DNA from 2 places in the Bradyrhizobium sp. 482_C4_N1_8 genome. Region 2 is predicted to be linked to the other one. Evidence: predicted binding sites of a transcription regulator. Region 2 holds the regulator's gene; the other holds the start of a gene.
What was found. The regulator PhoB, encoded in region 2, activates phosphate uptake and scavenging genes when phosphate is short. The targets are predictions, from matches to a motif close to TGTCATNNANCTGTCAT.
Positions count from the first base shown of each region.

Region 1: a site for PhoB is predicted at 7,072-7,088, ahead of AB7Z56_RS06735 (YdcH family protein). Genes of this name have one in related genera too.

Region 1 is NZ_CP197231.1:1,429,236-1,443,809, reverse strand. Features, by position in the region: gene AB7Z56_RS06755 (ABC transporter ATP-binding protein) at 1-1,005, opposite strand, end outside; gene AB7Z56_RS06750 (glycerol-3-phosphate dehydrogenase) at 1,081-2,541, opposite strand; gene AB7Z56_RS06745 (sensor domain-containing protein) at 2,678-5,356, opposite strand; gene AB7Z56_RS06740 (NAD(P)/FAD-dependent oxidoreductase) at 5,559-6,662, shown strand; gene AB7Z56_RS06735 (YdcH family protein) at 6,804-6,986, opposite strand; gene AB7Z56_RS06730 (YdcH family protein) at 7,316-7,522, shown strand; gene AB7Z56_RS06725 (hypothetical protein) at 7,651-7,869, shown strand; gene AB7Z56_RS06720 (hypothetical protein) at 7,891-8,142, shown strand; gene AB7Z56_RS06715 (GGDEF domain-containing protein) at 8,205-8,918, opposite strand; gene purE (5-(carboxyamino)imidazole ribonucleotide mutase) at 9,060-9,548, shown strand; gene AB7Z56_RS06705 (5-(carboxyamino)imidazole ribonucleotide synthase) at 9,545-10,651, shown strand; gene aqpZ (aquaporin Z) at 10,688-11,410, opposite strand; gene rpsU (30S ribosomal protein S21) at 11,675-11,974, shown strand; gene AB7Z56_RS06690 (tetratricopeptide repeat protein) at 12,119-12,772, shown strand; gene AB7Z56_RS06685 (hypothetical protein) at 12,859-13,818, opposite strand; gene AB7Z56_RS06680 (cupin domain-containing protein) at 13,912-14,196, opposite strand; gene AB7Z56_RS06675 (calcium:proton antiporter) at 14,210-14,574, opposite strand, start outside.
Region 2 is NZ_CP197231.1:8,665,623-8,680,196, reverse strand. Features, by position in the region: gene pstS (phosphate ABC transporter substrate-binding protein PstS) at 1-762, shown strand, start outside; gene pstC (phosphate ABC transporter permease subunit PstC) at 906-1,895, shown strand; gene pstA (phosphate ABC transporter permease PstA) at 1,897-2,742, shown strand; gene pstB (phosphate ABC transporter ATP-binding protein PstB) at 2,739-3,560, shown strand; gene phoU (phosphate signaling complex protein PhoU) at 3,572-4,288, shown strand; gene phoB (phosphate regulon transcriptional regulator PhoB) at 4,304-5,011, shown strand; gene AB7Z56_RS41160 (GcrA family cell cycle regulator) at 5,247-5,759, opposite strand; gene AB7Z56_RS41155 (aspartate aminotransferase family protein) at 6,216-7,424, shown strand; gene argF (ornithine carbamoyltransferase) at 7,424-8,347, shown strand; gene AB7Z56_RS41145 (Hsp33 family molecular chaperone) at 8,645-9,652, shown strand; gene AB7Z56_RS41140 (IS30 family transposase) at 9,761-11,134, opposite strand; gene apaG (Co2+/Mg2+ efflux protein ApaG) at 11,289-11,681, opposite strand; gene AB7Z56_RS41130 (OpgC domain-containing protein) at 11,862-13,127, shown strand; gene AB7Z56_RS41125 (SGNH/GDSL hydrolase family protein) at 13,127-13,906, shown strand; gene AB7Z56_RS41120 (SGNH/GDSL hydrolase family protein) at 13,919-14,574, shown strand, end outside.

The DNA of each region.
Region 1 (14,574 bases), 7.2 Mb from region 2:
GCCGAGATAGCAGATGTCGGCGACCACGCCGTCCAGGCTGTTGATCGCCGTCTCACGACCGGCCTCGCTCACCGGCCCGCGGCGCGAGAGCTTGACCTTCTCGGGGCGGATCGCGACCGACAATTTTCCCGCGCCGACGCCTTCGCGCGGCTCGGCCACCACCAGCGCACCCGCATCGCGCGTGCCGATGATCAGACGATGGCCGTCGCGCAATTTGGACTCGCCGTCGAACAGATTGATGTCGCCGACGAACTCCGCGATCCATCGCGAGCGCGGCGCCTCGTAAAGCTCGCGGGGGCTCGCGACCTGGGCGAGCTTCCCGGCCCTCATCACGCCGATCCGGCTCGCCATCGTCATGGCTTCCTCCTGATCGTGGGTGACGATGATGAAGGTCATGCCGAGCCGGCGCTGCAGCTCCATCAGCTCGCCCTGCGTGCTCTCGCGCAGCTTCTTGTCCAGCGCCGCGAGGGGCTCGTCGAGCAGCAGAAGCTGCGGCCGGCGCGCCAATGCACGCGCCAGCGCCACGCGCTGACGCTGACCGCCGGAGAGCTGGTCGGGCTTGCGCTTCTCCAGCCCCTCGAGCTTCACCAGCGCAATCATTTCCGCCACGCGCGTGGCGATGTCGGCACGCGCCATGCCGGCCCGCTTCAGGCCGAAGGCGATGTTGTCGCGCACGGAGAGATGCGGAAACAGCGCGTAGTTCTGGAACATCATGTTGATCGGGCGTTCATGCGGCAGCGCCTGCGCGATGTCCCGGCCGCCGAGCAGGATGCGTCCCTCGTCCGGCGCCTCGAACCCGGCGAGCATGCGCAGCAGCGTGGTCTTGCCGCAGCCGCTGGGCCCGAGCAGCGCAAAGAACTCGCCGGCCTTGATCTCGAGCGACACGCCGTCCACGGCCCGGAACGTCCCGAACGTCTTGGCGACGCCCTCAATGCGCAGCAGCGGCTGCCCCGCCGCGGGAAGCGCATCCGCGCCGGCGTCTATCTTGGGCAATTCGTCCGTCATGGTCCCTGCCAACCCCGATTCCGCCGCACGCTAGCGGCCGATCGTCCCTATCTCAACCGGTTCGGAGCGCGTCGTTCACATCACATTCGCCATGAACATGGCCAGCGCGTCACGGTCCGCCGCGGGCATCGTCAGGCCGAGCTTGGAACGCCGCCACAGAATATCCTCGGGAAAGCGGGCCCATTCCCGGGTCATCAGATAGCGCACTTCGGCACCGGTCAGTTCGGGGCCGAAGGCGGGTCCAAGTTCGTCGCGCGTCTTCGCTTCGCCCAGCACGGCCGGCAAGCGCGAGCCATAGGCCGCGACCAGACGCTGAGCCTGCGTCTCCGACAGAAAGCGCCAGCGGTCGCGGGCGAGGTCGACTTCGGTGTCGAAACGATCCCAGGCAAAGTCTCCGCCGGGCAACGCGGCGCCGGCGGTCCAGGGCGGCGACATCGGATAGAACGGCGTCAGCCTCGTCACCGCGCGCTCGGCGCGCAGGCGCGAGGTGGTGACGTCGCCGCCGAACATCGTGATCAGCGGCGCCTTGCGCCGGCGCGCGTGGAACAGCGTCGTCCCGTCGCGCCGCCGCACGGACGCCAGCGTCAGGTTGACGCCGGAGACCGCGCGCACCACGTCGGTGGGCGCGACGCGCTCGCGGAAATAGCGGCTGGCGGCCTCGCAGAGATAGCTGACGTCAGCCCCAGGCATCGCCACGATCGCGGGATCACCGGTGAAATCACGAGTGACCGTGCCGATCAGCGTGAAATCGCGCTCAAGGGGGCTCGCGAAGATCAGCCGCCCATCGCTGTTTTGGAAGACGTAGACGTTATCGGACTCGAACAGCCGCGGCACGATGATCTGGCTCATCTGCATGGCCGCCATGGCAGGCTGCGGCTGGCGCAGCACGGTCTCTGCGACGATCGACGTCCAGCCGCCGGTGGCATTGGCCAGCGCCCGGGCCGTGACCACGCGGCGATGGCCACGATCGACCACCGCGAGGCGCCATGTGTCGGTTCGATCGGCGCGGACACAGCGCGTCCCGGTCCGGATCGCAGCGCCGCGTTCGGCGGCGTCCAGCGCCGTCAGCACCACCAGGCGGGAATCATCGACGACGCAGTCCGAATATTCGAAAGCCGTTCCGAACGGGCGCTTCAGCGCGTTGCCGACCGGATGATGCGTGATGTCGAGGGTGGTCGCGGCAGGCAGGCCGCTCCGACCGGTGAGGCCGTCATAGAGGTATAAGCCGGCACGCAGCAGCCAGGGTGGACGCTCCTCGGAATGGGCCGGGATCACGAAGCGCATCGGCCGGACCAGATGCGGCGCGATGGCAAGCCACGTCCGGCGCTCGGCCAACGCCCGGCGCACCCGCCGAAAACCGCGGCGTTCCAGCACCGACAGATCGCCATGGATCAGCCGTGGCGTCGCGGATGACGCCGCGCCGCCGAGATCGCCCTGCTCCAGCAGAATGACCCGCAGGCCGCGGCCGGCCGCATCGCGGGCGAGGCTGACACCGTTCAGGCCACCGCCGATGATCGCAAGGTCGTAATCCGCCATGAAGCCGTCGAATGGGAGCTAGCGCCCGCCATCACTAGAGCCATTTCCATTCCGATGAAATCGGAACGAGGCTTTGGATTCTTGTTTTGACGCGTTTTCTTTGCGCGAACCGGTATCCGCTTGGCTCGATAACGCTCTAGCCGGTCTTCAGCGCAAGCTCCATGGTCTCGGCGCGGCCGACGAGGCCGGCATATTTGCCGATCGGCAGCGGCTTGCCGAGCAGGTAGCCCTGCACGCCGTCGCAGCCCTCCTTGGCAAGAAAGACGAGCTGATCGAGGGTCTCGACGCCCTCGGCGATGATCGACATTTCGAGGCCGTGGCCGAGATCGATCACGGCGCGGACGATAGCCGCCGATTGCGGGTTGCGGCCGAGATTCATGATGAAGGCGCGGTCGATCTTGATCTTGTCGAACGGGAACGCCTGGAGATAGCTCAGCGAAGAGTAACCGCTGCCGAAATCATCCATGGAGATGCGCACACCGAGCGCCTTCAGCCGGCGCAGCAGTGCAAGACCCCGATCAAAGTCCTCGATCAGCACGCCTTCGGTGATTTCCAGCTCGAGCCGGCCGGGTGCCAGGCCCGTCTCGATCAGGATTGAATGGACCAGCCCGACCACGTCGCCGTGCATGAACTGCGCCGGCGACAAATTGACCGCGACCTGGAGCGGCTTCGGCCAGGACGCCGCCTCGCGGCAGGCCTCGCGCAGGATCCACTCGCCCATCTCGACGATCAGGCCGCTCTCCTCCGCGATCGGGATGAACTCGGCCGGCGAGACCTGGCCGCGCACCGGATGCTGCCAGCGCGCCAGCGCTTCGAAGCCGATAATCTCGCTCTCGGCGACGCTGTGGCGCGCGATGCCCTGCGGCTGGAACGCGAGCGACAATTCGCCGTTCTTGATCGCTTTCGACAGGTCCTGGTGCAGCACGCGGCGGTCGCGGATCTGCTGGTCCATCTCCGGCTGGTAAAGGCCGATCGTGCCGCGCGACTTCTGCTTGGCGCGGAACAGCGCCGCGCCGGCATTGGCCAGCAGCGATGCGCCGTCGGCACCATTATGCGGGAAGATCGACATGCCGGTGGTGACGCCGGCGCGGACCGCCCGGCCGTCGATCTGAAATTCCTGGGCAACGGCCTCGCCGAGTTGCTGCGCCAGCGCAAGGCCCGCCTCCGGCTGCTTGCCGTCGATGATGAGGCCGAACTCGTCGCCGGACAGGCGCGCCACCACGCCGCCGCGCGCGGAATCCTGAAGCCGCTGGGCCACCTCGATCAACAGCTTGTCGCCGAGCGCATGACCGAAGACGTCGTTGACCTCCTTGAGGCCGTCGAGGTCGAGGCAGAGCACGGCGAACTCCTCGCTGGTGCCTTCGCAGGCCTCGATCATCTGGGTCAGCGCCTGGAGGAAGGCGGCGCGGTTCGGCAGATCGGTCAGGCCGTCGTGATAGGCCATGTGCGCCATGCGCGACTCGGTCTGCCGGCGGTCGGTGACGTCTTCGTGGGTCTTGATCAGATATTGCGGCTCGCCGGCATCGCTGAGCACGGTCGCCCGCCGGGTCAGGAACAGCCGCAGGCCGTCCTTGGTGGAGATCGGGTGCTCCTCGGTAATCATCCCGCGCTTCTTGATCGCGGCCTCGTCGCGCGCGATGATCAGCTTGGCTTCCTTGGGATTGAAGATGTCGGAGGCGGTCAGGCCCGTGGCCTCCTCGCGCCGGCGGTTGAGGATGGTCTCCGCGCTGCGATTGGCGAGCAGGTAGCGGCCGTCCTTGACCTGCTCCACGATCAGCGCCACCGGAATGTTGTCGACCACGAGCTCCAGGAACTTCTTCGTGCTCTCCAGCTCCTGCGACAGCGAGCGGCGGTCGGTGATATCCTCGAACACGAGCATCAGGAATTCGGGCTTGTTGCTCTCGTCGCGGACCACGATCCGGATCGAGGCAACCATGCGCCGTTCACCGGCGCGGTCGACCTCGAATTCATTGCGGAACTGGCCGTCCGGCGAATTCAGTGCCGCCTTGTCGGCCGCCTCGATGCTGGCCGTCGAGATGGGCGCGAACAGCTCCCGCGCATTCTTGCCGACGGCGTGGTCGCGCGAGAACCCCCAGAACCGTTCATAGGCGCTGTTGGCGAAGATGTAGCGACCGTCCTCGATGTTCTTCGCGGCGACGCAGGCCGGCACGTGGTCCAGCACGGTTTCCAGGAATTGCTTGGTGGAGGCGAGCTGCCGTGACAGCTTGCGCTGATCGCTGACGTCCAGATGCGTCGCGACCGAGCCGCCGTTCGGCAACACGAAATATTTCACTAGGATGGCGCGGCCATCAGGCAGTTCGGTGATCAGGCCGTTGGGGCTCGCCGCCTTCTCGTAGAACTCATCGTCGGAGACACCGCCGAGGACGTCGCGCTTGCGCCTGAGTTCGAGGATGTCGTAGCCGGTCATCCCGGTCCACAGATCCGAGCGCGCCAGGCCGTAGATCTCGAGATAGCGGTCGTTGCAGAACATGATGCGTCGTTGCGCATCCGTCATCACCACGCCCTGGTTGAGATTGTTCATGGCGGAGGAGACGAAGGCGTTGCGCCGCAGCTGCAAGCGCTTGGTGCGGCGCAGCGAGGAATGGATCCACAGCGCGATGGCGGCCAGGAACGCACAGACGACGATGCCGCCGATCAGCGCTTCCCAGACCAAATTGGGATCGAGCTTGCCTGGTGGCGCGAAGCTGTCCGAGAGCGCAAAGGCGCGCGCAGGCGCGACCGCGCTGCCCAGGCACACGACGGCCTGCACAGCAATCGGAAGCGTGCTGCCCACGTGCCAGTTCTTCTCAGCCATCAGCCACCCGCGCTTTCAACGTCGGATTGTCTGGCTTCACGGGTTTGGATCGGGTAAACGCCTGTACGCGCAACAGAAAAATGTGACGCCAAATACGGCAATTGCCCTGACATGATAAATGCTTCCTTAATGGAAAACGGCCCGGTGCCGTGGTTCTCAGGCCTGATGCCACCGATGCTTTCAATGGATACACTGCACAACCATGGATAGGGTCGACTGCGTCGTCATCGGAGCCGGCGTGGTCGGGCTCGCGGTGGCTCGAAAGCTTGCCCAGGCCGGGCGCGAGGTGATCGTGCTCGAGGAAGCCGAGGCCATCGGCACCATCACCTCCTCGCGCAACAGCGAGGTGATCCATGCCGGGATCTATTACCGCGCCGGCAGCTGGATGGCGCGCATGTGCGTCAGCGGCAAGCATGAGCTGTACCGCTACTGCGGCGAGCGCGGCATCCCGCACAAGAACTGCGGCAAGCTGATCGTCGCGACCAGCGCCAAGGAGACCGAGAAGCTGCAATCGATCAAGGCGCATGCCGAGGCCAATGGCGTGCTCGACATGCAGCTGCTCACGGGCGAAGCCGCACGCGCGCTGGAGCCGGCGCTCGCCTGCGATGCCGCGCTGCTCTCGCCATCGACCGGCATCATCGACAGCCACGCCTACATGCTCTCGCTGCGCGGCGAGGCCGAGGCGGCCGGCGCGGCCTTTGCGTTTCACACCCCGCTGATCCGCGCCAAGGCAGCCGGCGATGTGATCGAGATCGAGGCCGGCGGCGAAGCGCCGATGACGCTGCAATGCGGCCTGCTCGTCAACGCCGCCGGGCTCTCGGCGACAACGGTCGCACGCCATATCGACGGCATGCCGATCGACCGGATTCCGCCGGCCTATCTCGCCAAGGGAAACTATTTCAGCTGCAACGCCAGAGCACCATTCTCGCACCTGATCTATCCGGTGCCCGAGCCAGGCGGGCTCGGCGTGCATCTGACGCTGGACATGGCCGGGCAGGCACGCTTCGGCCCCGACGTGGAGTGGATCGAGACGATCAATTACGAGGTCGATCCGTCACGCGCCGAACGCTTCTATCCGGCGATCCGGAGATACTGGCCGACGCTGCCCGACGGCGCGCTGATGCCGAGCTATTCAGGCATTCGCCCGAAGATCGTGCCGCCGGCGGTGGCCACGCAGGATTTTCTGATGCAGGGCCCGCGCGATCACGGCGTCGAAGGCCTGATCAACCTGTTCGGCATCGAATCGCCGGGACTGACGTCGTCGCTCGCGATCGCGGATCACGTCGCTGAGCTCGCAGGCATCTAGGGGATTTTCCATCGGAGCGGAAAGGCTCCAAGCGCCGCGCAAATAACTTTGCACGCTGCGCACCTTCATGCAGGGATGAGCGCAACAGCTCTCACCCCTGCATGAAAGGGTAAGTTCAACTCTACACTGTTACAGGGGTTACTAGTGGAGCGTGTCGCCGGTGTGCTTCAAACGCTCGATCTGGTCCTTGACCATCAACTTCCGTCGCTTCAACTCAACAATTTGCAGGTCGTCTGTTGAAAGGTGCACGAGAGCTTCGTGCAATTCGTTTTCGAGCGTTTTGTGCTTCCGTTCCAATTCAACCAGATGTGCCTGAATTGTCATTCGAAACCTCCTCGGTAGGGGGAAACCTTGGATTCGATCCGGACAAACAAGTGTACATCACCGATTCGTTCTGTCGATATGTATCCGTCGTCGCAGCGTCATTTTTGAAAATTCATATGTAACGAATCGTGAGTAAGGAACCACGCTGGAAAAATCCATGATATCAACGTGCTTGCGCAACGCCGCAACGAATCGTCGAAATATCTTGCGAGAGTTCGGTGAGCGGCGGCCCGAGATCGCTTGCGATCACGGCGCGCAAGGACGATAATTTCCACAGGGCATCCACAGCCTTGAATCTCACGCCCATCGGGTTTTCGGCCACCGCGAACATGACCAATGAAGACGAGCGTGAGCTCGAAGCCGAGCTCACCCGGTTGCAGCAAGAACACCGAGATCTCGACGCCGCGATCGATGCGATGCATCAATCGCCTGCCCCCGACCTGTTGCGGTTACAACGGTTGAAGAAGCGCAAGCTGTTGTTGCGCGACCGTATCGCGTTCATCGAAGACCAGATCACGCCGGACATCATCGCCTGAACCGCGAGGCCCTTTTTCGTGGCAGCACGCCGCATCCGAATCCGCTTGACTCGAAAAGAACAAAATAGGAACATTTGGACATCCCAACGCCCCAGGAAACGCCCAGGAAACCCCCGAGGACAACGCAGATGTCGGCAACCGCCCTTCTCGACAACAGCCATTATGAACAGGCCTGCGACCAGGCGATCGCGATGTGCGACGGCAATCTGCGTAGCACCATCAAGGCGCTGATCATGGCCAACGAATATCTGGAAGCAGAGCTGGAAGAATTACAGGCGGCGATTTCAGCCGGCTGCATTCCCGAGACCGCACGCAGCAAGGTGCGGAGCAACAGCAGCGCCGCCTGAGTTCAACATCGGAGCAACGCCATGTCGGATGTGACCTACTACGTTGCAATGCCCTTCCTGATCGATGCCGACGGATCGCCTGTCGCGGGCGCCGCGGAGGAATGCCAGAGCTCGGCGGCCGCGTTGCGGCGCGCCGAGATCCTGGCGCACGGTGCCGGCCATATCGGCGCGGTTGCGTTCAGCCGCAGCGGCGATCCCATGACCGGCGAATTCGGCGACGCCACGCTGCTGCGTAAATTCGGCAACGTGCCGGAAGATCTGGCCACGCTGTAAGGGTTGTTGCTTGAGCATGATCTCCGCGCAACGCGGTCCGCATTTGTCGCGAAGATCGTGCCCTAGTTGCTGACCAGCCTGATCAGCGGCTCGTGCCGCCGGTGCGCCTTGCGCACATACATGGCGGCATCAGCCTCCTCCAGCGCGCGGCCTGCATCGGACTGCGCCCCCAGCAGCGCGACACCTGCGGAGGCGCCCGCGGTCACGCGCTGACCGCGAAAGGCAAACGACAATTCGTCGATCGCCTGCTCGAAGGCCGCTGCCTTCGCCTTGGCGTCGGTCTCGCTGAGATTCCAGAGCAGCAACGCAAACTCGTCGCCACCAAGCCGGCCGACCACGTCCGAGGCGCGGACCTGCCGCGTCAGGGTGGCCGCAATCGCCTTGAGCACCTCGTCTCCGGCGGCATGGCCGAAGGAATCGTTGATGGGCTTCAGGCGATCGACGTCGAGGACGATCAGCGCGCCGCTGGCGCGGTAGCGCTTCATGTAGGCGATGGCGCGCGCGAGCTCGCGCTCGAAGCCGCGCCGGTTCGGAATCTCGAGCAGGAAATCGGTGTCGGCCGCAGCTTCCAGTTCCGCGACCCGGCGTTCCGCCTCCTTGAGCTTGCCCCGCAAGCCGCGGATGGTCGCCCTGAGGTCGTCGGCGGCCGACGCTCCGCGCCGCGCCGGCTTGGCCGAGCGCTTCGCCAGTCGCCTGGGGGCGGCTTTGGAGCGGCTGGCGCTGGTCTTTCGGCCCTTTTTGGCCTTCGCAGCGCTCGCCCTTTTTGGTTTCTTCATGGGCATCCTGCTCAATGAAGGCTTGCGGGGATTCACCAAGACAGGATAGTGCATTCCCTTCTCCTTGCCACCGCCTTGCGAGCCACCGGCCGGAACCGTTAATCTGGCCTATCTTTCTGTTTTCCGAGCACAATTGACGTCATGACCGCGCCGATCGCCATCATCATGGGAAGCCAGTCGGACTGGGATACGATGCGGCATGCCGCCGACACGCTCGCAGCGCTCGGCGTTGCCGCCGATACCCGCATCGTTTCGGCACACCGCACCCCCGACCGGCTGTTTGCATTCGCCAAGGGCGCCAAGGCGGCGGGCTACAAGGTCATTATCGCCGGCGCGGGCGGCGCTGCGCATCTGCCCGGCATGGCGGCGGCGCTGACGGAACTGCCCGTGTTCGGCGTTCCCGTCGAATCCAGGACGCTCAAGGGCATCGATTCGCTCTATTCGATCGTGCAGATGCCCGCGGGCATCCCGGTCGGCACCCTCGCCATCGGCAAGGCCGGCGCGATCAACGCGGCGCTGCTTGCGGCTTCAGTGCTCGCATTGTCCGATCCGGCCCTGGCCGACCGTCTCGCCGCCTGGCGCAAGGCACAGACCGAGGCGGTTGCGGAGCGCCCGGAGGACAAGGCGTGACTGACGCAAAGCAGGTGAAGCTGAAGCCCGGCGACACCATCGGAATCCTCGGCGGCGGACAATTGGGGCGGATGCTCGCCATGGCTGCGGCGCGGCTCGGCCTGCGCTGCCAGGTATTCTCGCCCGATCCGGACTCGCCCGCCTTCGACGTCGTGCTGAACGCGACCTGCGCCGAATATGCCGACGTCGAAGCGCTCGAGCTGTTCGCCAACGACGTCGACGTCATCACCTACGAATTCGAGAACGTGCCGTCTGCCGCCGCGATGGTGCTGGACGCGCGCCGCCCGGTGCTGCCCAACCGCAAGATCCTCGAGACCACCCAGGACCGGCTCGCCGAGAAGGATTTCGTGACGCGGCTCGGCATCGGCACCGCAGCCTATGCCGACGTCACCTCGGTCTCCTCGCTGCGCGAGGCGATCGTCCGGATCGGCCTCCCTGCGGTGCTGAAAACCCGCCGCTTCGGCTACGACGGCAAGGGCCAGGCCATCATCCGCGAGGGCGACGACATCGCCAAGGTGTGGACCAGCCTCGCCACCAAATCGGCGATCCTCGAAGCCTTCATCCCGTACGAGCGCGAAATCTCCGTGATTGCGGCGCGCTCGGCGACCGGCCAGGTCGAGTGCTTCGACGTCACCGAGAACGAGCACCGCGACCACATTCTGAAGATATCCCGCGCCCCCGCACAGATTCCGGATGCGCTCGCGGAAGAAGCGCGCAGCATCGCCGGCAAGATCGCCGGGGCGCTCGATTATGTCGGCGTGCTCGCGGTCGAGATGTTCGTGCTCGCCAACGGCACCGGGCCGAAGGTGCTGGTCAACGAGATCGCTCCGCGCGTGCACAATTCCGGACACTGGACGCTCGACGGCGCCTCAGTCTCGCAGTTCGAGCAGCACATCCGCGCCATTGCCGGCTGGCCGCTCGGCAAGGCCGTGCGCCACGGCGAAATCGTCACCATGACCAATCTGATCGGCGACGAGATCAACGATTACGAGAAGTGGCTGAGCGTGCCGGGCGTGACCGTGCACATCTACGGCAAGGGCGCGCCGCGCCCCGGCCGCAAGATGGGCCACGTCACCGAAGTCAGGCCGACGAAGGGCAAGTAGCGGGACCGCGGCGCATGCCGCGATCCCGCCTTTCGATCAGGCCGTCTTCACGCCCGCGACGACGCCAGAGGGCTCCTCGCTGAGCCAGCGATAGAGCACCCCGCCCAGCGCGCCGCCGATCAGCGGAGCGACCCAGAACAGCCAGAGCTGCGACAGCGCCCAGCCGCCGACGAACAGTGCGGGCCCGGTGCTGCGCGCCGGGTTCACCGACGTGTTGGTGACGGGGATGCTGACGAGATGGATCATCACCAGCGCGAGCCCGATCGCGAGCGGAGCGAAGCCCGCGGGCGCGCGGCCATGGGTGGCGCCCATGATGACGAACAGGAACATCATGGTCATCACCACCTCGGTGACGAAGCAGGCGATCAGGCTGTACTGGCCGGGCGAATGCGCGTCGTAGCCGTTCGACGCAAAACCCTTGCTGACGTCGAATCCGGGAGCACCGCTGGCGATTATGTAAAGCAGCTGGGCGGCGACGATCGCGCCGCAGACCTGTGCGATCACGTAAGGCAGGATCTGTCCCGCCGGGAAGCGTCCTCCGGCGGCAAGCCCGACGGTGACGGCCGGGTTGAGGTGGCAGCCCGAGATGTGCCCGATTGCATAGGCCATGGTGACGACGCTTAAGCCGAACGCCAGGGACACGCCGACCAGGCCGATTCCGACCTGCGGAAAGCCGGCGGCGATCACCGCGCTGCCGCAGCCTGCGAATGTGAGCCAGAATGTGCCGATCGCCTCGGCAGCGTATTTCTTCATATCCATGTGACGTCTCCCCTAATTCCAGGAATTTCCGGAGCAAAGCTCCGGGAACTGCCCCACCCTTGGCGCCGAATCACCCAAATCGGGGCCGTACGGAGGTATTTTCGCCTTATTTAATGGCTGAACTTGGCCCGAAAATCTGCTTGGCAGGTGGACATCGCGGGTTTTGTCTGATACATCCGCGCCCTCAAGGTTAAGGGCTTGTGCGTTTCGCCATCCCCTTTGACTTACCAGAATTCAAATCCGATCCACTGAAGAGGATGCCGCGTGCAGGTTCTCGTTCGCGATAACAATGTCGATCAAGCCCTCAAGGCGCTGAAGAAGAAGATGCAGCGTGAGGGAATTTTCCGCGAGATGAAGCTCCGCGGTCATTACGAGAAGCCCTCCGAGAAGAAGGCCCGTGAAAAGGCCGAGGCCGTGCGCCGCGCGCGCAAGCTGGCCCGCAAGAAGCTGCAGCGCGAAGGCCTGCTGCCGATGAAGCCGAAGCCGGTGTTCGGCGCCGGTCCCGGTGGTGATCGTGGCGGCCGTAGCAGCGGCCCGGGTGCGGGTCCGCGCGGACCGCGCTGATTCCGCCTGACTTGCAAGACTTCAGTTTTCCAAGACTTCAGTTTTCGATGACGCGGGCCCTTGGCCCGCGTTATTGTTTTGTGAGCGGTGCCTTCTCTGGGACGGGGGCACTACCGATGCGGCACCAGCGCGAGCGAACCGTAGATGGCCTCCCCTTTCCCCGAACGCCGCTTGGCGCGGCTACGCCAGATCTGGCGACAGCCGTTCGCGCTCGGCTTGATGGGGATCGTGCTGTGCGGCTGCTCCTTCGATCTCGGCTCCATGATGCCCGAGAAGGAGAAGCCGCAGGAGGCGCCCAAGGCGGCTGCGACGGCCGCCGACAGCGCGGTCAGCGCCGGCAATGTCAGCGAGGCCCAGGCTCACACCGCAAAAGGCCAGACCCTGGCAAAGGCGGGGGAGACGGCTGGCGCGCTGGACGAGTTCAACCGGGCCGTCGCGCTCGATCCCTATAACGCGCAGGCACTTTATGGTCGCGCCCTGATCTATCAGGGCAACAACGAGCATAATTTCGCCATCGCCGATTTCAGCGCCGCCAACGGGCTCAATCCGCAAAAGGTCGAGCCGTTGCTCGGCCGCGCCATCAGCTATCTCGCCCTCGGCAAGGTCAAGGAAGCGGCGGCCGATCTCGATGAGGCCTCTGAGGTCGATCCGCACAACGCGCAGGTGTGGACCACGCGCGGACAGGCCTATGAGCGGCTGGGTGACAAGGCCAAGGCGGCCACATCCTACAACAAGGCGGTCGCGCTACGTCCACGCGACGATACCGCCCGCAGCGGTCTCGCCCGCGTCGGCGGCTGACAGCGCGGCTAGAGCTGCTCGTTTTGACGCGTTTTCTTCACGCGAAGCGGTGTCCACGTCGCTCGAAGACGCTCTCAGCCACCGCCTTAATCGGGGGTGGCGCTCTTCGGCAGGACGGAGTGGAACATCGACTTCATGCCCGACAGCATCTCGTCGGCGACATTGGTCTTCTTCGGCCGCGGCATGGTCGCGCCGGCATCGGCACGCAGGTCGAGTGGCGGCGCGATCACCGGCACCGGAATGTCGGCCGGCGGCGTCATCCGGTTCGGATCGTCGTTGCCGATCGAGGCGGTGTAGGGCGGATTGACCGGCGACGCGCCGCCATTGCCATAGGCTTCGGACGAAGGCGTCGACACCGTGATCGGCGGCGGCAGCGGACGGAGCGCGGACGGCTCAGCAGGAATGACGCGCGGGGCTTCCGGGGTGCGGGAGGCTTCCCGAACCGCAGGCTCCGGCGATCTCTCGACCGACTTGGTTTCAGCCGGCCGGGCTTCGGAAGGCTTGCTCTCGGAAGACTTGGTTTCGGAAGATCTGGCCTCGGCGGCCTTGCCCTCAGGCGACTTGCGCAGGCGCTCGATCGCGGCGCGCGCGAGATCGTTGGCGTCGGGCGTCGCAGCCGGGGACGCCGGTGCCGAATTGGCCTCGACCACCGGGGTGGTGGCGGGAGCCGTGACAGCCGGAGCGGACTTGGCGGCCGCCTTCTCACGCGCCGGGTTGCGGCCGCGCGGGCCGGCCTCGGCGGGAGCAACGTCCGCGGCCTTGGTCTCGGCCGGGTGTTCGCCGGATTTGTCGGCCGGCTTCTCGGCCGCCGCCTTGTCGGTCACGCTCTTCTCGGAGACGCCTTTGGCCTTGACGCCGGGCGCCGGGAGGTTGGCCACATCGGAGGGCTTGCCGCTCTTGCCGGCATCGGCAGGCGCTACCACGGCCGCGGGGGCATCGGCCGCCGGCTTGGCGTTGATGTAGTGGTTAACGATGTACGCCCCGATGATCGTCGCGAGCACCGAGGGGAGAATATCCATCGAGATTTTAGCGAGGTATTTCAGCATTTCTCGGCCACTCCCCGCGCGATCAGATGCGGGAACTTTGGGGCATTGTAAGGGATCAACTGCGACGGATCGATGGCAAAGGGTTCGCCCGCCTTACGGCTTCAGCTCGATCTCAAGGAACACGATCTCGGTTGAGGTTTCGTTAAGTACGTCGTGTTGGACGCCGGCCTTGCGAAAGTAAGATTTTCCGGCCGCGAGCTGCGCCTTGGAACGCTCGCCGCCGGGCGCCACGATGGTCATCTCGCCGGCGACGACGGGAACAATGACATAGTCCATGCCGTGGGTGTGATGCCCGGTCGCGCTGCCCGGGTCGAGCCGCCACTCGGTCACCCGGACCTGCTCGTTGTCGATCTGAACCTCGGATTTGGCGGCAAGCATCGGGAATTTCCTTCTACGGCACGAAAACCATGAACACGTAGACGGCAAATACCACCATATGGACCAGCCCGAACAGGACATTGGTCCTGCCGGTGCCGAAGGTCAGCATGCTCAACAAGAATGTCAGGAACAGGAGTGCGGTGTTCGCCGGGTTCAGGCCCAGCACGAGCGGCTGGTCGAGCAGGTAGGTGGCGATCCCGACCGCCGGAATGGTCAGGCCGATGGTTGCGAGCGAGGACCCGAGCGCCAGGTTGATGCTCTTCTGGAGGTCGTTCTTGCGCGCCGCCGCAATCGCCGAGACACCCTCCGGCATCAGGATCAGGAGGGCGACGAGGAGGCCCGCGAACGCCGGCGGGGCGCCGATCTGAACGGCGACCG
Region 2 (14,574 bases):
CTCGAGAAGGACGGCCTCGTCCAGTGGCCGATGGTGATGGGCGCCATCGTTCCGGTCGTCAACATCGAGGGCGTGAAGCCCGGCGAGCTGGTGTTCGACGGCGAGACCCTGGCCAGCATCTATCTCGGCAAGATCACCAAGTGGGACGACGCCGCGATCAAGAAGCTCAATCCGAACGTGAAGCTGCCGTCGGACGCGATCACCGTGGTCCGCCGCTCGGATGGTTCGGGCACCACCTTCAACTTCACCAACTACCTCGCCAAGGCCAGCGCGGACTGGAAGAGCAAGGTCGGTGAGGGCACGGCGGTCGAGTGGCCGGTCGGCGTCGGCGCCAAGGGCAACGAAGGCGTGTCGGGCAACATCAGCCAGACCAAGAACTCGATCGGCTACGTCGAGTACGCCTATGCCAAGCAGAACAAGCTGACCTACACCGGTCTCGTCAACAAGGCCGGCAAGCCGGTGCAGCCGACCGTCGAGGCCTTCCAGGCCGCGGCTTCCAATGCCGACTGGGCCAAGGCGCCCGGCTACTACGTCATCCTGACCGACCAGCCCGGCGACAAGTCCTGGCCGATCACGGCGGCGACCTTCATCCTCATGCACAAGGATGCCACCGACAAGGCAGCCTCGCAGGAAGCCATCAAGTTCTTCCGCTGGGCCTTCAAGAGCGGCGGCAAGGCGGCTGAAGAACTCGACTACATCCCGATGCCGGACCCGGTCGTCCAGCTGATCGAGAAGACCTGGGCTGCCGAGATCAAGAGCTAAGCGCTCTTGTCCCGGACTGGGCGCCGGGATCTCACAAGACCTCCGCTCCGGATCGGCCTCGCGCCGCATCCGGAGCGCAAGACCAACAACAAGACCGACAACAAGCGTATATCAAACGGGCACAGGGGATCGGCGTGGCAGAGATGGCCGTTCAGAGCGATGTAATCGACGACGCCGGACCGTATGACCGCGCCAAGGCCTTGGGCGCCTTCAAGCTCGGCGACCTCACCTTCTACTGGATCACGCGGCTGTCCGCGATCTCGGTGCTCCTCATCCTCGGTGGCATCATCATCTCGCTGATCGTCGGCGCGTTCCCGGCGATGAAGGAATACGGCTTCGCCTTCCTGTGGACGCAGCGCTGGGCGCCGTCGGCAGATCCGCCCGTGCTCGGCGCGCTCGGCCCGATCTACGGCACGCTCATCACCTCCTTCATCGCGATGGCGATCGCCATTCCGGTCGGTCTCGGCATTGCGATCTTTCTGACCGAGCTCTGCCCGCAATGGGCGCGCCGCCCGATCGGCATGGCGATCGAGCTGCTCGCCGGCATTCCCTCGATCATCTACGGCATGTGGGGCTTCTTCGTGCTCGGCCCGTTCCTGGCCAACACGTTCCAGCCCTTCATGATCAAGATCTTCGACGGCGTCCCCGTGCTGGGCGCGATCTTCGCAGGCCCGCCGTCCTATCTCAGCCTGTTCAACGCGGCGCTGATCCTCGCCATCATGGTGCTGCCCTTCATCACCTCGATCTCGGTCGACGTGTTCAAGACGGTCCCGCCGGTGCTCAAGGAAGCCGCCTACGGCGTCGGCTGCACCACCTGGGAAGTCGTGCGCAGCGTGGTGATCCCCTACACCCGCGTCGGCGTCATCGGCGGTGTCATGCTGGCGCTCGGCCGCGCGCTCGGCGAGACCATGGCGGTGACCTTCATCATCGGCAACTCGTTCCGCATCTCGTCGTCGATCTTTGCCCCGGGCACCACGATCTCGGCGGCGATCGCATCGGAGTTCGCCGAGAGCGACGGCCTGCACCAGTCCGGCCTGATCCTGCTCGGCCTGCTGCTGTTCGTGCTGACATTCTTCGTGCTCGCGGCTGCACGGTTGATGCTGATGCGTCTTGAAAAGAAGGCGGGGAAGTAACATGAACCCGATCTACGCACGCCGCCGCCGCATGGACATCGTCATCCGTGTGCTCTGCCTGGCTGCCGCTGCCTTCGGCGTCACATGGCTCGCGCTGATCCTGATGACGCTGCTCTACAACGGCATTGCCGGCCTGAACCTGGAGCTCTTCGTTGCGGACACGCCGCCTCCGGGCTCGACCGAGGGCGGCCTGCGCAACGCCATCGTGGGTTCGATCATCATGACCGTGCTCGGCGTCGGCATCGGCGCGCCGCTCGGTCTGTTCGCCGGCACCTATCTCGCCGAGTACGGCCGCAACGACCGCCTGACCTCGGTGATCCGCTTCATCAACGACATCCTGCTCTCGGCGCCCTCGATCATCATCGGCCTGTTCATCTATGGTGCGGTGGTGGTGCCGATGCGCGGCTTCTCGGCGATTGCCGGCTGCCTCGCGCTTGCGGTGATCGTCATCCCGGTGGTGCTGCGCACGACCGAGGACATGCTGCTGCTGGTGCCGAACGCACTGCGTGAGGCGGCCTCGGCGCTCGGCCTGCCGCGCTCGCTGGTGATCAAGCGCATCGCCTATCGCGCGGCGCGCTCGGGCCTCATCACCGGCGTGATGCTGGCCACCGCCCGCGTCGCCGGCGAGACCGCGCCGCTGCTCTTCACCGCGCTGTCGAACCAGTTCTTCAGCCTGGGTCTGAACAAGACGATGGCGAACCTGCCGGTCACCATCAATAATTTCGTGCAGAGCCCCTACGCCTACTGGAAGCAGCTCGCCTGGAGCGGCGCGCTGCTCATCACCCTGACCGTTCTTGCCCTGAATATTGGCGCGCGCATTCTGAGCGCCGAGAGGACCGCAAAATGAGTGATCTTTCCGTATCGATGAGCGCGGCCGGTGGTTTGCCCCAGGCGCCGGTGCTGCCCGAAGCTCCGGCCAAGGTGACGGTGCGCAACCTCAATTTCTATTACGGCGAGCACCACGCGCTGAAGAACATCAATCTGGCGCTCGGCACCAACCGCGTCACGGCGTTCATCGGCCCGTCGGGCTGCGGCAAGTCGACCCTGCTGCGCATCTTCAATCGGATGTACGACCTCTATCCGGGCCAGCGCGTCACCGGTCAGCTCATGCTCGACCAGACCAACGTCCTCGACCCCAAGCTGGACCTCAATTTGCTGCGCGCCCGCGTCGGCATGGTGTTCCAGAAGCCGACGCCGTTCCCGATGACGATCTACGAGAACATCGCCTTCGGCATCCGCCTTTACGAGAAGATCTCGAAGTCCGAGATGGACGACCGCGTCGAGAAGGCGCTGCGCGGTGGCGCGCTGTGGAACGAGGTCAAGGACAAGCTCAACGCCTCCGGCCTGTCGCTCTCCGGCGGCCAGCAGCAGCGCCTCTGCATCGCCCGCACGGTCGCGGTGCGGCCCGAGGTGATCTTGTTCGACGAGCCCTGCTCGGCGCTCGACCCGATCTCGACCGCCAAGGTCGAGGAGCTGATCCAGGAGCTGTCCGAGAACTACACGATCGCGATCGTCACCCACAACATGCAGCAGGCGGCGCGCGTCTCCGACAAGACCGCCTTCATGTATCTCGGCGAGCTGATCGAGTTCGACGACACCAGCAAGATCTTCACGTCGCCGACCGACCGGCGCACGCAGGATTACATCACCGGCCGGTTCGGCTGAGGAGACGGAACATGGGTTCTGAACATACCGCAAAGGCCTTCGACACCGACCTCCAGGAGCTCACGCGCCTGGTCGCCGAGATGGGCGGCATCGCCGAGCGCATGATCGTCGATTCCGTCGACGCGCTTATCCGCCGCGACGTCGCGCTCGGCCAGCGCGTCGTGACCATCGACGCCGAGCTCGACGCGCTCCAGAAGAAGATCGAGGAGCGCGCCGTTCTCACCATCGCGCGCCGCCAGCCGATGGCGGTGGATCTGCGCGAGATCGTCGGCGCCATGCGCGTCGCGACCGATCTCGAGCGGATCGGCGACCTCGCCAAGAACATGGGCAAGCGCGTCGCGGCGCTGGAGACGGATTTCCATCCGCTCAAGCTGTTCCGCGGTCTGGAGCACATGACCGACCTCGTGCAGCAACAAGTCAAGTCGGTGCTGGATGCCTATGCCGCGCACGATCTGCCGGCGGCGATGGCGGTGTGGAAGGGCGACGAGGAAGTCGACGCCATCTGCACCTCGCTGTTCCGCGAGCTCCTCACCTACATGATGGAGGATCCGCGCAACATCTCGTTCTGCATCCATCTGATGTTCTGCGCCAAGAACATCGAGCGCATCGGTGACCACGCCACCAACATCGCCGAGACCGTGTTCTACATGATCGAGGGCCAGGCGATCACCGACAAGCGGCCGAAGGGCGACATGACGACCTTCGCCACGACGGTCCCGAACACTTAAGGAGCGACGAACACCATGGGCGCACGCATTATGGTGGTTGAGGACGAGGAAGCTCTCACCGAGCTTCTCCGCTACAACCTCGAAGGCGACGGCTATGACGTCGAGACGGTGATGCGCGGCGACGACGCCGACACCCGCCTCAAGGAGCACATCCCCGATTTGATCGTGCTCGACTGGATGCTGCCGGGCCTCTCCGGCATCGAGCTGTGCCGGCGGCTGCGCACCCGGCCCGAGACCAAGCAGCTCCCGATCATCATGCTCACCGCGCGCGGCGAGGAGAGCGAGCGGGTGCGGGGCCTTGCGACCGGCGCCGACGACTACATCGTCAAGCCGTTCTCGGTGCCGGAGCTGCTGGCACGCGTGAAGGGCCTGCTCAGGCGCGCCAGCCCCGAGCGGCTCGCCACCGTGCTCGCCTATGGCGACATCGAGCTCGACCGCGACAAGCGCCGCGTGGCGCGCTCGGGCCGGCCGATCGATCTCGGTCCGACCGAATATCGCCTGCTGGAGTTCTTCCTGGAGCATCCCGGCCGCGTGTTCTCGCGCGAGCAGCTGCTCGACAGCGTCTGGGGCCGTGACATCTACATCGACGAGCGCACCGTCGACGTCCATATCGGCCGCCTGCGCAAGCTGCTCAATCTCGGCCGCGAGCAGGACCCGATCCGCACCGTCCGCGGCGCGGGCTACGCACTGGACGATCGCTTTGCGAAGGCGGAGCAGGCGTAGCTCGGTGAGCTGCGGCCACACTCTCGGTGTCGTCCCGGACAAGCGCAAGCGCGGGTCCGGGACACCCACAGCGAGCGGTTATTTTGTGAAAAGGTAACTCCGAGTCCCCGTAGCCACATCTTGCGGTGGTTAAGGGTCCCGGATCTGCGCGCGCTCGAGGCGCGCTTGTCCGGGACGACATCGGATTTGTTGAGCCGCCATCGTGTGACGGCTCCTTTCTGAGCTCAGAACGACTTCAGCGCGGACCCGGCTTCGCCGGCGCGCGCCGGCGATCGGCCGCGGGCTGATACGCCACGCGCGAGTGCTGGGCGCAGTAGGGCAGGCCGGAGAGCGCCTTGCCGCCGCAGAAGAAGAAATCCGGGCTCGAGGGATCGCCGACCGGCCAGTGGCAGGTGGCCTCGTTCAGCTCCAGCAGCGACAGCCGCTGGCTCATCGGCACGACGTTGTCGTAGGTGACCGGTTCGGCCTCGACCTCGACTTCGAAGGCCTGCGCCAGCGCGGTGTTGCCGCGCGCGATCGGGCGTGTCACCCGCATCATGTGCTGGGCGGGGCGCGCCTTGCGCGGCCGCGGCGCTGCCGATGAAGGGCTCTTGGCGCGGCCCGACAGGCCGAGCCGGTGCACTTTGCCGATTACGGCATTGCGGGTCACATTGCCGAGTTCAGCGGCGATCTGGCTGGCCGAAAGTCCGGCCTCCCAGAGCTTTTTCAGCTGCTCGACGCGATCATCCGACCAGGTCAAAACGGTCATTGCACCCTTTCCTTCGCCGGCGCCTGCCATCCTGGCGGCCGCACGGCGAATGCCTAAGCTTCGAAAAACCCGTGCCGCCAGAATCCCTTAAGGCTCGCCGGGCGCACCAGATGCGCCCGAACGCTTACGCCGGTACATGAGGACTTAGAGGATCAGAACTGCTGCACGAGATGTCGTATCTGACAAGCCAAACGCTACAATATGGCGTGACTCACGCGCAAGAGTCCGCCGACTCGCTTCCACATGTTCCGTGGCGGAAATACGCAAAATCGCCACCGCAAGACTACGGATTCTGCGTTTCGCGAGGCTTTCCGGGCGGCATTGACACCGGTTTCACCAGGCATAAGATAGTCAGGCGTGCCGCCCTTAAAAGGCGGCACGTTTCGTTTTCCGGGCCGGTCAATGGTGCGTTGCGCAATGCACGCTCACACCGTCCGCAACATTCAAGTGATCGTCATGACTAACAGCGCAGCGCCGCATTTGCTCCCCGTTTTCGCCAGGTCCGACCTCGGTTTCGAGCGCGGTGAAGGCTGCTGGCTGATTGCGACCAATGGCGATCGCTATCTCGATTTCACCTCGGGTGTGGCGGTGAATGCGCTCGGCCATGCTCATCCTGCGTTGGTCAAGGCGTTGCAAGAGCAGGCCACCAAACTCTGGCACATGTCGAACCTGTTCCAGAGCCCGGACGGCGAGAAGCTCGCCGCGCGTCTGTGCAACGAAAGCTTCGCGGACTTCGTGTTCTTCTGCAATTCCGGCGCCGAAGCGCTGGAAGGTGTGATCAAGCTGGTCCGCCATCATCACTTCTCCAAGGGTCATCCGGAACGTTACCGCATCATCACCTTCGAAGGCGCCTTCCACGGCCGCACGCTGGCAACGCTCGCCGCGACCGGTTCGGCAAAATATCTCGAAGGGTTTGGCCCGCCGATGGACGGCTTCGACCAGGTCCCGCATGGCGATATCGAAGCCGTCAAGAAGGCGATCGGTCCGCAGACCGCCGGCATCCTGATCGAGCCGATCCAGGGCGAGGGCGGCGTGCGTTCGGCAACGCCCGCCTTCCTGAAGGCGTTGCGCCAGCTCTGCGATGAGAAGGGCCTGCTGCTCGCGTTCGACGAGGTGCAGACTGGCATGGGCCGCACCGGCGATCTGTTCGCGCATCGCCGCACCGGCGTCACGCCTGACGTGATGTCGCTGGCCAAGGCGCTCGGTGGTGGCTTCCCGATCGGCGCGGTGCTGGCGACCGCGGACGCGGCTGCCGGCATGGGGCCCGGCTCGCACGGCTCGACCTTCGGCGGCAATCCCCTCGCGATCTCGGCTGCCAATGCCGTGCTCGACGTCATGCTCAAGCCCGGCTTCTTCGACCACGTGCAGAAGATGTCGCTGCTGCTCAAGCAGAAGCTCGCCTCCGTGATCGATCGTTATCCCGACATCGTCAGCGAAGTGCGCGGCGAAGGCCTTCTGATCGGCATCAAGGCCGTGGTGCCATCCGGCGATCTTGGCGCGGCGTTGCGCAACGAAAAATTGCTCACGGTCGGCGCCGGCGACAATGTCGTGCGCTTCCTGCCGCCCTTGATCGTCACCGAAGCCGAAATCGAGGACAGCGTCGGGCGGCTCGAGCGCGCCTGCGCCGCGATCTCGTCCAGTCAGACCAAGCGGGCGGCGAGCTGATGAGCAAGTCCCCGAAGCACTTTCTGGATATCAACGAGCTCCCGTTGTCGGAGCTCAAGAGCATGCTCGCGGCCTCCTCCGCCATGAAGGCGAAGCAGAAAGCGCACCAGCCGGTGAAGCCGCTGGAAGGCAAGACGCTGGCGATGATCTTCGAGCGTCCGTCCACCCGCACCCGCGTCTCGTTCGACGTCGCCATGCGCCAGCTCGGTGGCGAGCCGATCATGCTGACCGGCGCCGAGATGCAGCTCGGCCGCGGCGAGACCATCGCCGACACGGCGCGCGTGCTGTCGCGCTATGTCGACGCCATCATGATCCGCATCCTCAATCACGAGGCCCTGCTGGAGCTGGCGGAATATGCGACGGTGCCCGTCATCAACGGCCTGACACGGCGCTCGCACCCTTGCCAGGTGATGGCCGACCTCATGACCTACGAAGAGCATCGCGGCCCGATCGAGGGCAGGACGGTGGCCTGGACCGGCGACGACAACAACGTGCTGGCGTCCTGGGCGCATGCCGCCGAGCGTTTCAAGTTCAAGCTCAATGTCGCGACGCCGCCGGAGCTTGCGCCGAAAAAGGTGATGCGGGACTTCATCAAGGCCACCGGCGCGCCGATCGTGCTCGGCACCGATCCCGAGGCTGCCGTGAAGGGGGCCGACTGCGTCGTCACCGACACTTGGGTGTCGATGGGCGACAAGGAAGGCGAGCACCGTCACAACGTGCTCAAGCCCTATCAGGTCAATTCGAAGCTGATGTCGCTGGCCAAGCCCGATGCGCTGTTCATGCATTGCCTGCCCGCCCATCGCGGCGAGGAAGTCACGGACGAAGTGATCGACGGCCCGCAATCGGTCGTGTTCGACGAGGCCGAAAACCGCCTGCATGCGCAGAAGGGCATTCTGGCCTGGTGCTTTGACGCGGTGAAGTAACGCGACGGTGGAGCGGGTGGCCGCGCTGGCGGCCGCATCCACCGCTGTCGTCCCGGACCAGCGCCGCACAGCGGCGCGCCGATCCGGGACCCTTAACCACAGGAAGTTGTTTGGCGAGGACGCGGAGTGGTCGTCGCCGGTTACATTGCAATCCTGTGGTTATGGGTCCCGGGCTCGCGCTTTGCGCACCCCCGGGACGACCCTGAGTTTGTCGTGCTTTCGTGCGATCTTTTCTGCATGCCGGGGAGCGTTCCGCGCCCTCTTCCATTTTCCTCCATCGACCCCAGATAAAGCGCCATGGTTTCCCAATCCCCTGACATGAAAACCGGGCCTGAAGGCCCGGTTCGCGCGCCATCAGCGGTTCCCATCGATGACGCCGTGCTGCCTTACGAGGTCGACGCACTCGACGTGCGCGGTCGCCTGGTGCGGCTTGGTCCCGCGCTCGACGAGATCCTGACCAAGCACGATTATCCCGCTGCCGTGGGCAAGCTGCTCGGCGAGGCCATCGTGCTGACGACGCTGCTCGGCTCGGCGCTGAAGTTCGAGGGCCGCTTCATCCTCCAGGCCCAGACCGACGGTCCGGTGTCGTTCCTGGTCGTCGACTACATGGCGCCGGATCGCCTGCGCGCCTATGCGCGCTACGATGCCGAGCGCCTCGGCGAGACAAAAGATTCCGGCACGCTCCTCGGTAACGGTCATCTCGCCATGACCATCGACCAGGGTCCCGACATGAGCCGCTACCAGGGTCTGGTCGCGCTCGACGGTGGCAGCCTGGAAGATGCCGCCCACGAATACTTCCTGCGCTCCGAGCAGATCCCGACGCGCGTGCGTCTAGCCGTCGGCGAGGAGTGGCGCTCGAACGACGGCGGCAAGCATCGCTGGCGCGCCGGCGGCATGCTGATGCAGTTCCTGCCGAAGGCGCCCGAGCGCGCGCGTCAGGCCGATTTGCATCCCGGCGATGCGCCCGAAGGCGCGGAGGTGCATGCTGTCGCCGAAGACGACGCCTGGGTCGAGGCGCGTTCGCTGGTCGAGACCGTCGAGGACGTCGAGCTGATCGACCCCGAACTCTCCGGCGAGCGGCTGCTGTTCCGCCTGTTCCACGAGCGCGGCGTGCGCGTGTTCAATCCGCTGGTTCTGAAGGCGCAATGCTCCTGCTCGCGCGACGCGGTTGGTGCGATGCTGAAGAGCTTCTCGCCCGACGACCGCGCCGCGATGGTCAAGGACGACAAGGTCGTCGTGACCTGCGAATTCTGCTCGTCGGTGTACCAGTTCACGCCGCACGAGGCGGGCGTGGAAGACGCGTAGGCGTCGCATCCTCCGTCGTTGCAAGCCACACACTCGGTGTCATCGCCCGACTTGATCGGGCGATCCAGGGCGGATTCAAACGGTCGTCGCAACACCAGTTGTTTTCACTCATAACAGCAATTCGTCAAGCGCCTCCGCCGGCGTTTTCCAGCCTAGTGTCTTTCTCGGACGGGCATTGAGGGCCGCTGCCACAGCGGATATCTCGTCGGCGCTATGGATGCTGAGGTCTGTGCCTTTCGGGAAGTACTGTCGCAGCAACCCGTTGGTGTTCTCGTTAGTACCGCGCTGCCAAGGGCTTTGCGGGTCGCAGAAGTAGACCTGGATACCCGCATCGATCTTGAGACGATCGTGCTGAGCCATTTCGGCTCCCTGATCCCAGGTCAGCGAGCGACGCAGTTCTTCGGGCAAGGTGATGACGGTGCGCGTGATCGCGTCGCGCACGGCCTCGGCCCCGTGTCCCGCGAGCGCAGGTCCGTTCTTCGCGCGCGGAGCTTCGCCGTGCCCCGCCAACCGGGGAAGGTGCAATAGCATCGTGAAGCGCGTCGTGCGCTCGACCAGCGTGCCGATTGCCGAGCTGCCAAGACCGAGGATGAGGTCTCCCTCCCAATGTCCCGGCACTGCTCGATCGGCAGCTTCAGCAGGGCGCTCACTGATCATGATCTCCGGCGAGACAAACCCCTTGCCTCGCCTGCGTACGCGCGCCCTGGGCATCCGTAATACACGCCCGGTTCGCAAGCAGGCCGTCAGCTCGCGGCGCAGCGCCCCACGGCCCTGAACGAAGAGAGCTTGATAGATAGCTTCATGGCTGATGCGCATCGTCTTGTCGTCCGGGAAGTCGATCGGCAAGCGTCGGGCAATCTGCTCGGGACTCCAGGCTTTGGCCCATCGCCGATCCTTGCGTGGGCCATGCCGGCGGCCCTTCCACAGAACGGCGGGACCAGGAACGAGCGCGCCGCTCGGGGCTACGACGCCGCCAGCAAGTCTCTCCTCCACATAAGTGCGCAAGGTTGCATTGAGCGCAAGCTTGGTCGGCTTGGGTCGGCGGGCGGATCGATTCGCATGCCATTGGGCAGTTGTTGCCCGATACTCCAACCCGCCGCCGCGGGTAGCCGCGTTGCGTCGCAGTTCACGGGATATTGTCGAAGCAGCCCGCCCCAGGCGACGTCCAATCTCTTGCCTGGAATGGCCCTGCACCTTGAGGAGTGCGATCTCCTCGCGCTCTACCAATGAGAGGTACCGCCCGGAGAGTACCTTTGCCGAAGATCTGAACATCGCTGGTGGCATGCCGCCCGCCTTTCGGAATAATCTGCTTCCGACAGGTTGTGACAATCCGGCTTCCAGCGCAGCATCCTCGCTGCTTAGCCCCGCGGCAATCGCCAGCCAAAATCTATTCTGTTCATCGCGTCCTGCAACAGACGGCCGTCCTGGCGATGGCAATGGGGCTCGTCCTGACCGCGCCGATCGGCGCCTTACAACGTTCATCGCAACCTCCAACCTCCGAGTGTTGCGACGACCGTTTGAATCCGCCCAGTACTCCGAAACTGTTGTGATGGATTCGAAAAGCCGCGGCGTACTGGATGCCCCGGTCAAGGCCGGGGCATGACAGTTGTGGGTGTTCGCACGAAATCGCCTGCCCCTAGTTCAACACCCGCTTGTTGTCCGGGCTGTCCAGCGAGAACGTCGGCACATCGATCTCGAAGCGTTCGCCGCTTTCGCTGACCATCTGGTAGCGGCCGGTCATGAAGCCCGAGGCGGTCGCGAGCGGCACGCCGGAGGTGTATTCGAAGCGCTCGCCGGGAGCCAGGGTCGGCTGCTCGCCGACGACGCCCTCGCCCCTGACCTCCTGCTGGCGGCCGGTGGCGTCGGTGATGATCCAGTGCCGCGTCTTCAGCTGCACGGTTTCGTCGCCGGAATTGGTGATGACGATGGTGTAGGACCAGAAATAGCGGGAGCGGTCAGCCGACGACTGCTCCGGAACAAAGTTCGGCTCGACGGTCACTTCGATCTGGCGGGTCACGGCGCGATACATGGCTGCCATCATAACGAAAACCCGGCCGGGAACCAACGCCCGCAGGCGGTTTTGGTGACATCGTGCCGCCAGAATTGCCGAGGAAGTAGACCCAATGTGATCCGGCCGCTTTGCGAGACGACGGCCGGACCTGTACACTCCATGACACGTCGCGATTTGCGGAAGGGTTTCGAACCCCCGATGACCATTGCCGACCAAGTGACGGGATCGACGATCGCGGGAACCGGCAAGCCTGCGGAGGCCAGACCTGCGGAGGCGAAGCTGCGCTCCGCCGCGCCGGCCATCACGCTGCCCGCCATCGGCGAGCGCGAGCTCCGGCTCGACCTGTTCCGCGGGCTCGCACTGTGGCTGATCTTCGTCGACCATCTGCCGCCGAGCCTTTTGACCTGGTTCACGATCCGCAATTACGGCTTCAGCGACGCCACCGAGATCTTCATCTTCATCTCCGGCTACACCGCGGCGTTCGTCTACGGTCGTGCCATGCTCGAAAGCGGCTTCGTCGTCGCTACCGCGCGCATCCTGCGGCGCGTCTGGCAGATCTATGTCGCCCACGTCTTTCTGTTCACGATCTTCCTCGCCGAAATCTCCTACGTTGCGACCAGGTTCGAGAACCCGCTCTACACCGAAGAGATGGGCATCATGGATTTCCTCAAGCAGCCCGACGTCACGATCGTGCAGGCGCTGCTGCTGCGCTTTCGTCCGGTCAACATGGACGTGCTGCCGCTCTATATCGTGCTGATGCTGGCGCTGCCCTTGATCTTGTGGCTGATGAAATGGCGGCCCGACGTGACGCTCGGCCTCTCGGTTCTGCTCTACGCGGTGACCTGGGAATACGACCTGTATCTGTCGGCCTATCCGAACGGCTTCTGGGCGTTCAATCCCTTCGCCTGGCAATTGCTTTTCGTATTCGGCGCATGGTGTGCGCTCGGAGGTGCGCGACGCATGTCGCGCATCCTGGCGTCCCGCGTCACGATGTGGATATCGATCGCCTATCTGGTCGCGGCGTTCTACGTGACGCTGACCTGGTATGTGCCGCAGCTCTCCCACTTCATGCCGAGGCGGCTCGAGCAGTGGATGTATCCGATCGACAAGGCCGATCTCGACGTGCTGCGCTTCACGCATTTCCTGGCGTTCGCCGCACTCACCGTTCGCTTCCTGCCCCGGGAATGGCCGGGCCTGAAATCGCCCTGGCTGCGGCCGCTGATCCTCTGCGGCCAGCATTCCCTGGAGATCTTCTGCCTCGGCGTCTTCCTCGCCTTCGCCGGCCATTTCATCCTGGCCGAAGTCTCCGGCGGCGCAGCCATGCATGCGCTGATTAGTCTCTCCGGAATCCTGATCATGTGGGGCGTTGCCTGGGTGATTTCGTGGTACAAGCGCGTGGCTGACAAGAGCGGTGCGAAAACCAAAAACGCCGTCGGCAACGCCGATCTGGCGGGAGGGGGCTGATGAAGGCGAAGGTTCTCCTGAGCCTGGTCCTGCTGTGCGGTAACCTCGCCGCGCCCCTGGCGCGCGCGGGCGATGCCGTGCCGGCTGCTCCGGCCGCGCCCCCGGCCTGCGAATTGCCATCCTATCTGCTCACCACTGAAAGCCAGCTTCCGAGGGTCGCCGATGCCATCAAGGCCGGCAAACCGCTCGAAATCCTGGTCATTGGCAGCCGTTCGACCACGATTCCGGCCTCGGAGGACAGCTCCTACCCGGCGCGCATGCAGGCCATCCTGCAGGACAGGCTGCTGCCGTCGGAGACCGTGCACGTCTCCGTAGAAATACAGAGCAAGAAGACGGCCGAGGAGGCGGCCGCGACCTTCGTTAAGCTGATGGAAGCAAAAAGGCCTACTTTGGTCATCTGGCAGACCGGGACTGTGGATGCTATCCGAGCGATTGATCCCGATGATTTTCGCGGGGCGGTGACCGAAGGGGTTTCCGCGCTGCAAAAAGCAGGGGCTGACGTTGTGTTGATGAACTTGCAGTACAGCCCGCGTACCGAAACCATGATCTCGGTGCCGCCCTATCTCGACAATATGCGGGTGGTGGCGCAGGAGCATGACATCCCGCTGTTCGACCGTTTCGCGATCATGCGGCAGTGGAATGATCAGGGTCAGTTCGACCTGTTCAGCCCGTCCCGTGGGCCAGAGCTGGCGAAACAGGTCCATGACTGCCTTGGCCGGGCGTTGGCACAGTTTGTGATCGACGCAGCCCATCTGGGGCCGGCCCAGCAGCAAAATTGAGGTCTAGCGTTAATGAGTTCTCTCCGCCCTTTTTGGTTGACGGCATGGCTGGCTGCGCCCGCGGCGGCTCTGCTGCTCCTGACGCCGATGTCGCTGGCACCAGTGCAGGCGCAGGCCACGCAGGCAACGCCCGCGCCGCAGCAGGCCGCTAGTCCGGCTTCCGCTTCGCCCTCCCAGACCACCGTCGCCGCGACGTCCCACGAGCAGCGCGGCGTGACCGCCCGCGCCATCGACAAGGTGAAGCAGGTCGCGAAATCCGCCGGGGACATTTTCAGCCGCGTGCCCTGCCTCACGCCGAAGGGTGGCTCGAAGGCGATGGGCTCGCTGCCGCATGTCGCGGGCAAGCTCGTCGCCGGCAAACCCGTCGTGATCGTCGCGTTCGGCTCGTCGTCGACGGCGGGCTATGGCGCGAGCTCGCCCGATTTCAACTATCCGAACCGTCTCGCCGCGCAGCTCCGCCGGCAATATCCGACCGCCGACATCACCGTGATCAACGCCGGCGTCGGCGGCGAGGACGCGCCCGAGATGATGAAGCGCCTCCAGAAGGAGGTGATCGACGTGCATCCGGATCTCGTGATCTGGCAGGTCGGCACCAATGCGGTGCTGCGCAATCTCGATCCCGGTGACACCGCCAAGATGGTCGAGGACGGCATCTCCCGCATCCAGGC